One region of the Rhizobium sp. R339 genome, then DNA from elsewhere that is predicted to be linked to it. Evidence: predicted binding sites of a transcription regulator. Region 1 holds the regulator's gene; the other holds the start of a gene.
The links. Region 1 encodes PhoB, which activates phosphate uptake and scavenging genes when phosphate is short. Its sites were predicted from a motif close to TGTCATNNANCTGTCAT; they were not measured.
Positions count from the first base shown of each region.

Region 2: ATY76_RS25085 (NAD-glutamate dehydrogenase) is a predicted target of PhoB. The motif match lies at 1,676-1,692, and genes of this name have one in related genera.

Region 1 covers NZ_LOKV01000023.1:434,362-437,981, reverse strand. The annotation lists gene pstB (phosphate ABC transporter ATP-binding protein PstB) at 1-666, shown strand, start outside; gene phoU (phosphate signaling complex protein PhoU) at 710-1,423, shown strand; gene phoB (phosphate regulon transcriptional regulator PhoB) at 1,554-2,237, shown strand; gene ATY76_RS21415 (copper homeostasis protein CutC) at 2,248-2,973, opposite strand; gene ATY76_RS21410 (LysR family transcriptional regulator) at 2,970-3,620, opposite strand, start outside.
Region 2 covers NZ_LOKV01000025.1:12,954-16,573, forward strand. The annotation lists gene ATY76_RS25085 (NAD-glutamate dehydrogenase) at 1-1,469, opposite strand, end outside; gene pdxY (pyridoxal kinase PdxY) at 1,745-2,620, shown strand; gene ATY76_RS25100 (carbonic anhydrase) at 2,693-3,334, shown strand; gene ATY76_RS25105 (GGDEF domain-containing protein) at 3,431-3,620, shown strand, end outside.

The sequences.
Region 1 (3,620 bases):
GTAACCGCCCTGATCGGCCCGTCGGGCTGCGGCAAGTCGACCTTCCTGCGGAGCCTCAACCGCATGAACGATACAATCGACGGCTGCCGGGTCACCGGCAAGATCACGCTCGACAGCGACGATATCTATGATCCCGATATTGACGTCGTGGAGCTTCGCGCCCGCGTCGGCATGGTCTTCCAGAAGCCGAACCCGTTCCCGAAGTCGATCTATGAAAACGTCTCCTACGGTCCGCGCATCCACGGCCTTGCCAAGTCGAAGGCCGACCTCGACCAGATCGTCGAGACCAGTCTGCAGCGCGCCGGCCTCTGGAACGAGGTCAAGGACCGCGTGCATGAATCCGGCACCGGCCTCTCCGGCGGTCAGCAGCAGCGCCTCTGCATTGCCCGCGCCGTCGCCGTCAGCCCTGAGGTCATCCTGATGGACGAGCCCTGCTCGGCGCTCGATCCGATCGCCACTGCCAAGGTCGAGGAGCTGATCCACGAGCTGCGCGAAAACTACACGATCGTCATCGTCACGCACTCCATGCAGCAGGCGGCCCGTGTTTCGCAGCGCACCGCCATGTTCCACCTCGGCAACCTCGTCGAGGAAAACGACACCGACAAGATGTTCACCAATCCGGACGATCCGCGCACCCAGGACTACATCATGGGCCGCTTCGGCTGATTCTGGCGACACGACGTCTTCCCGTTATTCGAGGATAAAGCCCATGGCATCGACACATATTTTTTCTGCCTATGATGATGATCTGAAGTTCCTGTCCAGGCGGATTTCCGAAATGGGCGGCCTGGCCGAGCAGATGGTCAGCGAATCCGTACGCGCGCTCGTCAATGGCGATACTGCGCTCGCCCAGAAGGTCATTTCGGACGACGTGATCCTCGATCACATGGAACGCGAGATCGGCGACAAGGCGATCGTCACCATCGCCCGCCGTCAGCCGATGGCATCGGACCTGCGCGAGATCATGGGTTCGATCCGGATCGCCGCCGATCTCGAACGCGTCGGCGATCTCGGCAAAAACACCGCCAAGCGCGTCATCGCCGTGCAGGCGACCGGCGTTCCCCGCAAGCTCGCCCGCGGTCTCGAGCATCTCTCAGAACTCGCGCTCGTGCAGCTCAAGGAAGTGCTCGACGTCTACACGACGCGCGCTGCCGACAAGGCCAAGTCGATCCGCGAACGCGACAACGAGATCGACGCCATGTACACCTCGCTGTTCCGCGAACTCCTGACCTACATGATGGAAGATCCGCGCAACATCACCAGCTGCACGCATCTTCTCTTCTGCGCCAAGAACATCGAGCGTATCGGCGACCACGCCACCAACATCGCCGAGACGATCTATTACATGGCGACCGGCGCACAGCCGGAAGGCGACCGTCCGAAGGACGACAGCGCCAACACCGTCGGCGCGGTCACGGAATAACCGTTCCGGGCCAGCCAGTTGCGCGCCCGCGCGGGCGCGCAGCGAGGTCACAGCCAATTCTGATTTTGCGCAGGATCCCGTGCTTAAATCGTCTTCGGTTTAAGGATCGTGCGCGAGGAGACCGAGACGCATGATCCCGAGAGTTGCAGTTGTTGAAGATGAAGAAGCCCTCAGCGTGCTTCTTCGTTACAATCTCGAAGCGGAAGGCTTCGAGGTCGATACCATCCTTCGCGGCGACGAAGCCGAGATCCGGCTCCAGGAGCGCACGCCCGATCTTCTCATCCTCGACTGGATGCTGCCCGGCGTCTCCGGCATCGAGCTCTGCCGGCGCCTGCGCATGCGGCCGGAAACCGAGCGTCTGCCGATCATCATGCTGACGGCGCGCGGCGAAGAGAGCGAGCGCGTCCGCGGGCTGTCGACCGGCGCCGACGATTACGTCGTCAAGCCGTTTTCGACCCCCGAGCTCGTCGCCCGCGTCAAGGCCATGCTGCGCCGCGCCCGGCCGGAGGTTCTGTCAACGGTACTGAAATGCGGCGATATCGAGCTCGACCGTGAAACGCACCGCGTCCATCGCAAGAGCCGCGAAGTCCGCCTCGGCCCCACCGAATTCCGCCTGCTGGAATTCCTGATGTCGTCGCCAGGCCGGGTCTTCTCCCGTTCGCAGCTTCTGGACGGCGTCTGGGGCCACGACATCTATGTCGACGAACGCACCGTCGACGTCCATGTCGGCCGCCTGCGCAAGGCGCTGAACTTCTCCAACATGCAGGACGTCATCCGCACCGTCCGCGGCGCCGGCTATTCGATGGAAGCGTGAGGCTAAAAGCCTAAGCTTCCGCCGCGATCGCCCTGCACATCTCCCGGACCACCGCCACATCCGTCTTGTTGCTGCTCTTCGCCTCGAAGCCGAAGGCGACGGCGCGGGGGTCGGCGCTTTCGATGGGTGAACTGCAGGAGCCATGGACCTCGCGGGCGCCGGTTGCCTGCAAGATAGCACCGACATTCGCGGGGCGGATGCCGCTGCCGGGCATGATGGATATGCGGCCGGCCGCCCTTGCCGAAAGGCGTTTCAGCGTTTCCAGGCCGTCTGGAGCCTTCAGCGCGCAGCCGGAGGTGAGGATGCGTTCGCAGCCGAGCTCGACCGCCTGTTCCAGCGCCTCATCGGCATCCGGCACCAGATCGAAGGCACGATGCAGCGTCGAGCCGAGGCCCATCGCATGCGCCTTCAGGCGGTGGATCAGCGGCATGTCGAGCGTACCGTCCGGCCGGTTGGCGCCGATGACGACACCGGCGAGGCCGGCGGCGCGCACGGCATCGATGTCGAGCATCATCGCCTCCTCGTCCGTCCTGCCGAAGATGAAGGGGCCGGCATGCGGGCGGATCATTGCGTAGACGGGGATGGGCGCTCTGGCAGCGATCAGCATCAGGCTCGGCAGCGGCGTCAAGCCGCCGAGTTCCAGCGCCGAGCAAAGCTCGATGCGGCCGGCGCCGCCTTCGATGGCGGCGGCCAAGCCCTCGGCGCTGTCGACGCAGACCTCAAGCAAAATCGTCATGCTGCACTCTCCCTGGCGCCCTCCTCCGCCTGCCGCATGGCTTGCGAGAGAGATTGCGACGTAATTCTTGCCGCCGCCTCGATGATGACGGCGCAGGCATCGGCGGCGGCTTTGCGGTGGTTGAAGGCGACGTGATAGGACATCGGCAAATGCTCGTCGAGATCGACGATGCGCACCTTGTCGGCGATCGGCATGGCGCTGACGCGGCCGAGGAAGGAGACGTAGCCGTGATTGGCGACGAGATCGACGATCACGGGCAGTGAATCCGCCGCGGTGATATCCTGGCTACGAAAGCGCCGGTTCGGTGCGCGTTCGTCGCTGAAAGCCATGGCCGCGTGGCCGAGGCCGGTGCGCGGGCTCGGCATGCAGATCGCATGGCCGGCGACGAGATCGGCAACCGTCATTTCCGTGCTTTGCGGCGGCGCGATCACCACCATGTCGGTCCGCAGCAGCTCGCGATGCCGGAAGCTCTCCAGCCCGAAGACAGAATCCAGGATCGCGACATCGATGCGGCCGCTTTTCAGCGCCTCGCGCAGATCGTCGGCAGTCATCGAGACCAGCGAGATAGTATTGTTGCTGCGCCGAGCGTTCCACTCCGACACCAGCGACCCAAGGCAGCGCGCGACCCAGCTTTCCGAACCGGTCGG
Region 2 (3,620 bases), on a different contig from region 1:
CGGTCGTCCCAGCGGGCGGTAATTTCGCGGATCGTCTGCTCCAGCTTCGCCTGCGGAATGCGCGGCGTCTTGCCGCCGGAGCGGCCGATGATGAAATGGACGCGTGCCACGCCGCCTTCCGGAAAAGCCGGATAATAGGCGGAGACACGGCCGTCATAGACGGTCTTGAGATAGGTGCCGATCCGCTCGCGCACGATCGAGTCATATTCCTCGCGCGGCACGTAGACGATCACGGAGACGAAACGGTCGAAATGGTCGATGCGCGGCAGAGCGCGCACACGCGGCCGGTCGGCGAGATCGTTGATCTGTTCGGCAAAGCTCGCGAGCAGCGTCGTATCGATCTGGAAAAGATCGTCGCGCGGATAGGATTCCAGCGTGTTGTCGAGCATGCGACCGGAATGGCTCATCGGGTCGAAGCCGAAATGCTCCTTCACCTTCTCGATCTTGGAGCGCAGCAGCGGGATTTCGGAGGCGAGCGAGGTATAGGCCGTCGAGGTGAAAAGGCCGACGATGCGCAGTTCCCCCGTGACATTGCCCTTCGCGTCGAAGCGCTTGACGCCGACATAATCCATATAGGCGCGGCGATGGACGATCGATTTCACATTCGCCTTGGTGACGATCAGGTAGTCGGGGCCGTCGAGGAAGGCGAGGATTTCGGGCGTGGTCGTCACGGCATCCTTGCCGGTGCGCAGCACGAGAACGTCGGGATTGGAGAGGATGCCGAGGCCCGCCCCCTTGTCGCGCTCGACCTTGGCGTCGGCGCCCTTGCCGGAATAGACATATTCGCGCATGCCGAGGAAGGTGAAATTCTCGTCGCGCAGCCAGGTCAGAAAGGCGACCGCTTCGGCGTGTTCGGCCTTCCTGCGGCCGGCGCCGTTGGCCGCAAGCTCGGCGATCACGCCGTCGAGCTTGGCAAGCATCGGCTTCCAGTCGGAAACAGAGAGGCGGACCTGCTCGAGCACGGTCTGGATGCGCTTGATGAGATCGGTGGCCTGGGCGGAATTGAGCGGCGCGATATGAAGCTGGATATGGCTGACGCGGGCGGCGGGATCGCTCGGGTGATCGGCGGAATAGAGCGTGGGCGCCTTGCCCTTTTCCATCACCAGGATGGGATGCACGGCCATGAAGAGATCGCGGTGGGTGCTCGTCACTTCGCCCATGACCGATTCATAGAGGAAAGGCATGTTCCGGTCGGTCACGGAGAGCACCGAGACGGCAGTACCGGCAGGCGTCACATCGGCAATGGTGTCGATGCTGACGCGCGGGGTCTTGCCGTTCCAGGTGGCGAGTTCCCTGGCCGAATGCGCGGCGGTGAGTGCCAGCATTTCGGGCGTATAATGTTCGAGATCGTCATTGCTGGCCCGGCCGAAGAGAATATCCGGATCGAGATGCGCCTCGCCCGTCGCCTTGGCGATCTTGCGTGCATTTTCGATCTGCTTTTCCCGTTTCGGATTGTTTCTTGCAGCCATGAATCGCCTCCCGCAATGGACTTATTTCTGCAAGCTAGCAGAAGATTTCCCGAAAAAATCTCTAAAATAGAGGCCTGAAGGGTCGCTTTGATGCTTTTTTGACGCTCAAAATGGGAATTTGTTAGAGATTTTTCCGCTTTCGTGGCCAAAACGAACGGGAAGGCCCTTCTCCGGTTTTTCGCTCCGCCGCACATTTCCATGCTCACGTGAAGAATGGTTGACAGCGCGGCGTCAAAAAGATCATCAAACGCCATCATCAGTCGGACCTTGATATCATGTCGGAAAATGCAGCGGGTGCGGTCATCGTCATTTCCAGCCATGTGGTGCGCGGCTCGGTTGGAAACCGCGCCGCCGTCTTCGCGCTGGAGACGCTCGGTCATCCGGTCTGGGCATTGCCGACGATCGTGCTGCCCTGGCACCCGGGCCACGGCCGCGCGACGCGGCTGACATTTGCGGAAGCGGATTTCGACGCGGCGATCGACGATCTGATCCGCGCGCCGTGGATCGGTGAGGTTAAGGCGGTGCTGTCAGGCTATTTCGGCAATGCCGCCCAGGCGCGCTCCGTCGCCCGGCTGATCGGTGCGCTGAGGCAAGACAATCCCGATCTCGTCTATGTCTGCGATCCCGTCATGGGCGATCTCGGCGGCCTTTATGTGCCGGAGGCGACTGCGGAGGCCATTCGCGATCATCTGATCCCACTTGCCTCGCTCGCCACGCCGAACCGCTACGAACTCGCCTGGCTTTCGGGGGCGGCCCTCGAAGACAACAGCGCGATCATGGAGGCGGCGCTGGCGCTCGGACCGTCGCGCATGCTCGTCACCTCGGCCGTGCCGATGATGTCCGGCGGCACCGGCAACCTCTATCTCTCCGGCCGCCACGCGCTTCTGGCCGAGCATCGCGTCGTCGAAAACCCGCCGAACGGCCTCGGCGATCTGCTTGCCGCCGTCTTCCTGTCGCGCCTGCTGTCCGGCCTGGAAGACGAAAAGGCGCTGCAGCTTGCCACCGCCAGCGTCTTCGAAGTGCTTGCGCGCGCCGTCAAGCGCGGCAGCAACGAGTTGATGCTGGCAAGCGATGCGTCCAGCCTTTCGACGCCGATGGCGATGGTGCAGATGCGCCGGCTCGTGCATCCGGCGCAGCGGCGGAAAAAATGACGCATTTGCCAATGCACTCATTTTGCAGTGCAGCAGTTGATCTTGTCTTCGGTGCGCGCTAATCCAGAAGACATGCAGCGTTTTCCTACACCCCTTCTGGACGGCTATCGCAACTTTATGAACGGGCGCTATGCCGATGCCCGCGACAGGTATCGGCTGCTTGCCGAAAACGGCCAAAGTCCGAGTACCCTGGTCATTGCCTGTTCGGACTCGCGTGCGGCGCCGGAGCTGATCTTCGATGCCGGTCCGGGCGAACTCTTCGTCATCCGCAACGTCGCCAACATGGTGCCGCCTTACGAGCCGGATGGCCATTTCCACTCGACGTCGGCCGCGCTCGAATTCGCCGTTCAGGCGCTGAAGGTCTCGGACATCGTGGTGATGGGCCATGGACGCTGCGGCGGCATCCGCGCTGCCTTGGATCCGAACGCCGAGCCGCTGTCGCCCGGCGATTTCATCGGCCGCTGGATGTCGCTGGTCAAACCTGCCGCCGAGCAGATCCAGAGCAACGACGTGATGACGGCGGCGGAGCGCCAGACCGCGCTCGAGCGCGTCTCCATCCGCAATTCGATCAATAATCTCCGGACCTTCCCCGAAATCAAGGCGCTTGAGGAGGCAGGAGAAATGCATCTTCACGGCGCCTGGTTCGATATTTCGACCGGGGAACTCTGGGTGATGGACGCCGAAACCCGCGACTTCATTCGTCCCGAAATCTAGGGGCGCGCCGCTTTATCAGTTTTTTAAGAATTATTGATAAGCTCGCCGGCGATTGGTTGCGCACGACCGACATTTTGATCACCGTGGCGATTGGCGATGAAGTTCGAAACCATCAAGAAGGTTATCCTGGCTGCCATCATGCTGCCTTTCGTCTTCATGGTCATTGAAGGCGTCATCCTCCTGCGATCCTCGGTGAAGGAATATTGGGATCTCGAGAAGGATCGGCAGTTCGCCGATGTGCTTGCCCGCGGCGGGTCTATTGCGGCCACGGAAATCCTGACCGAAA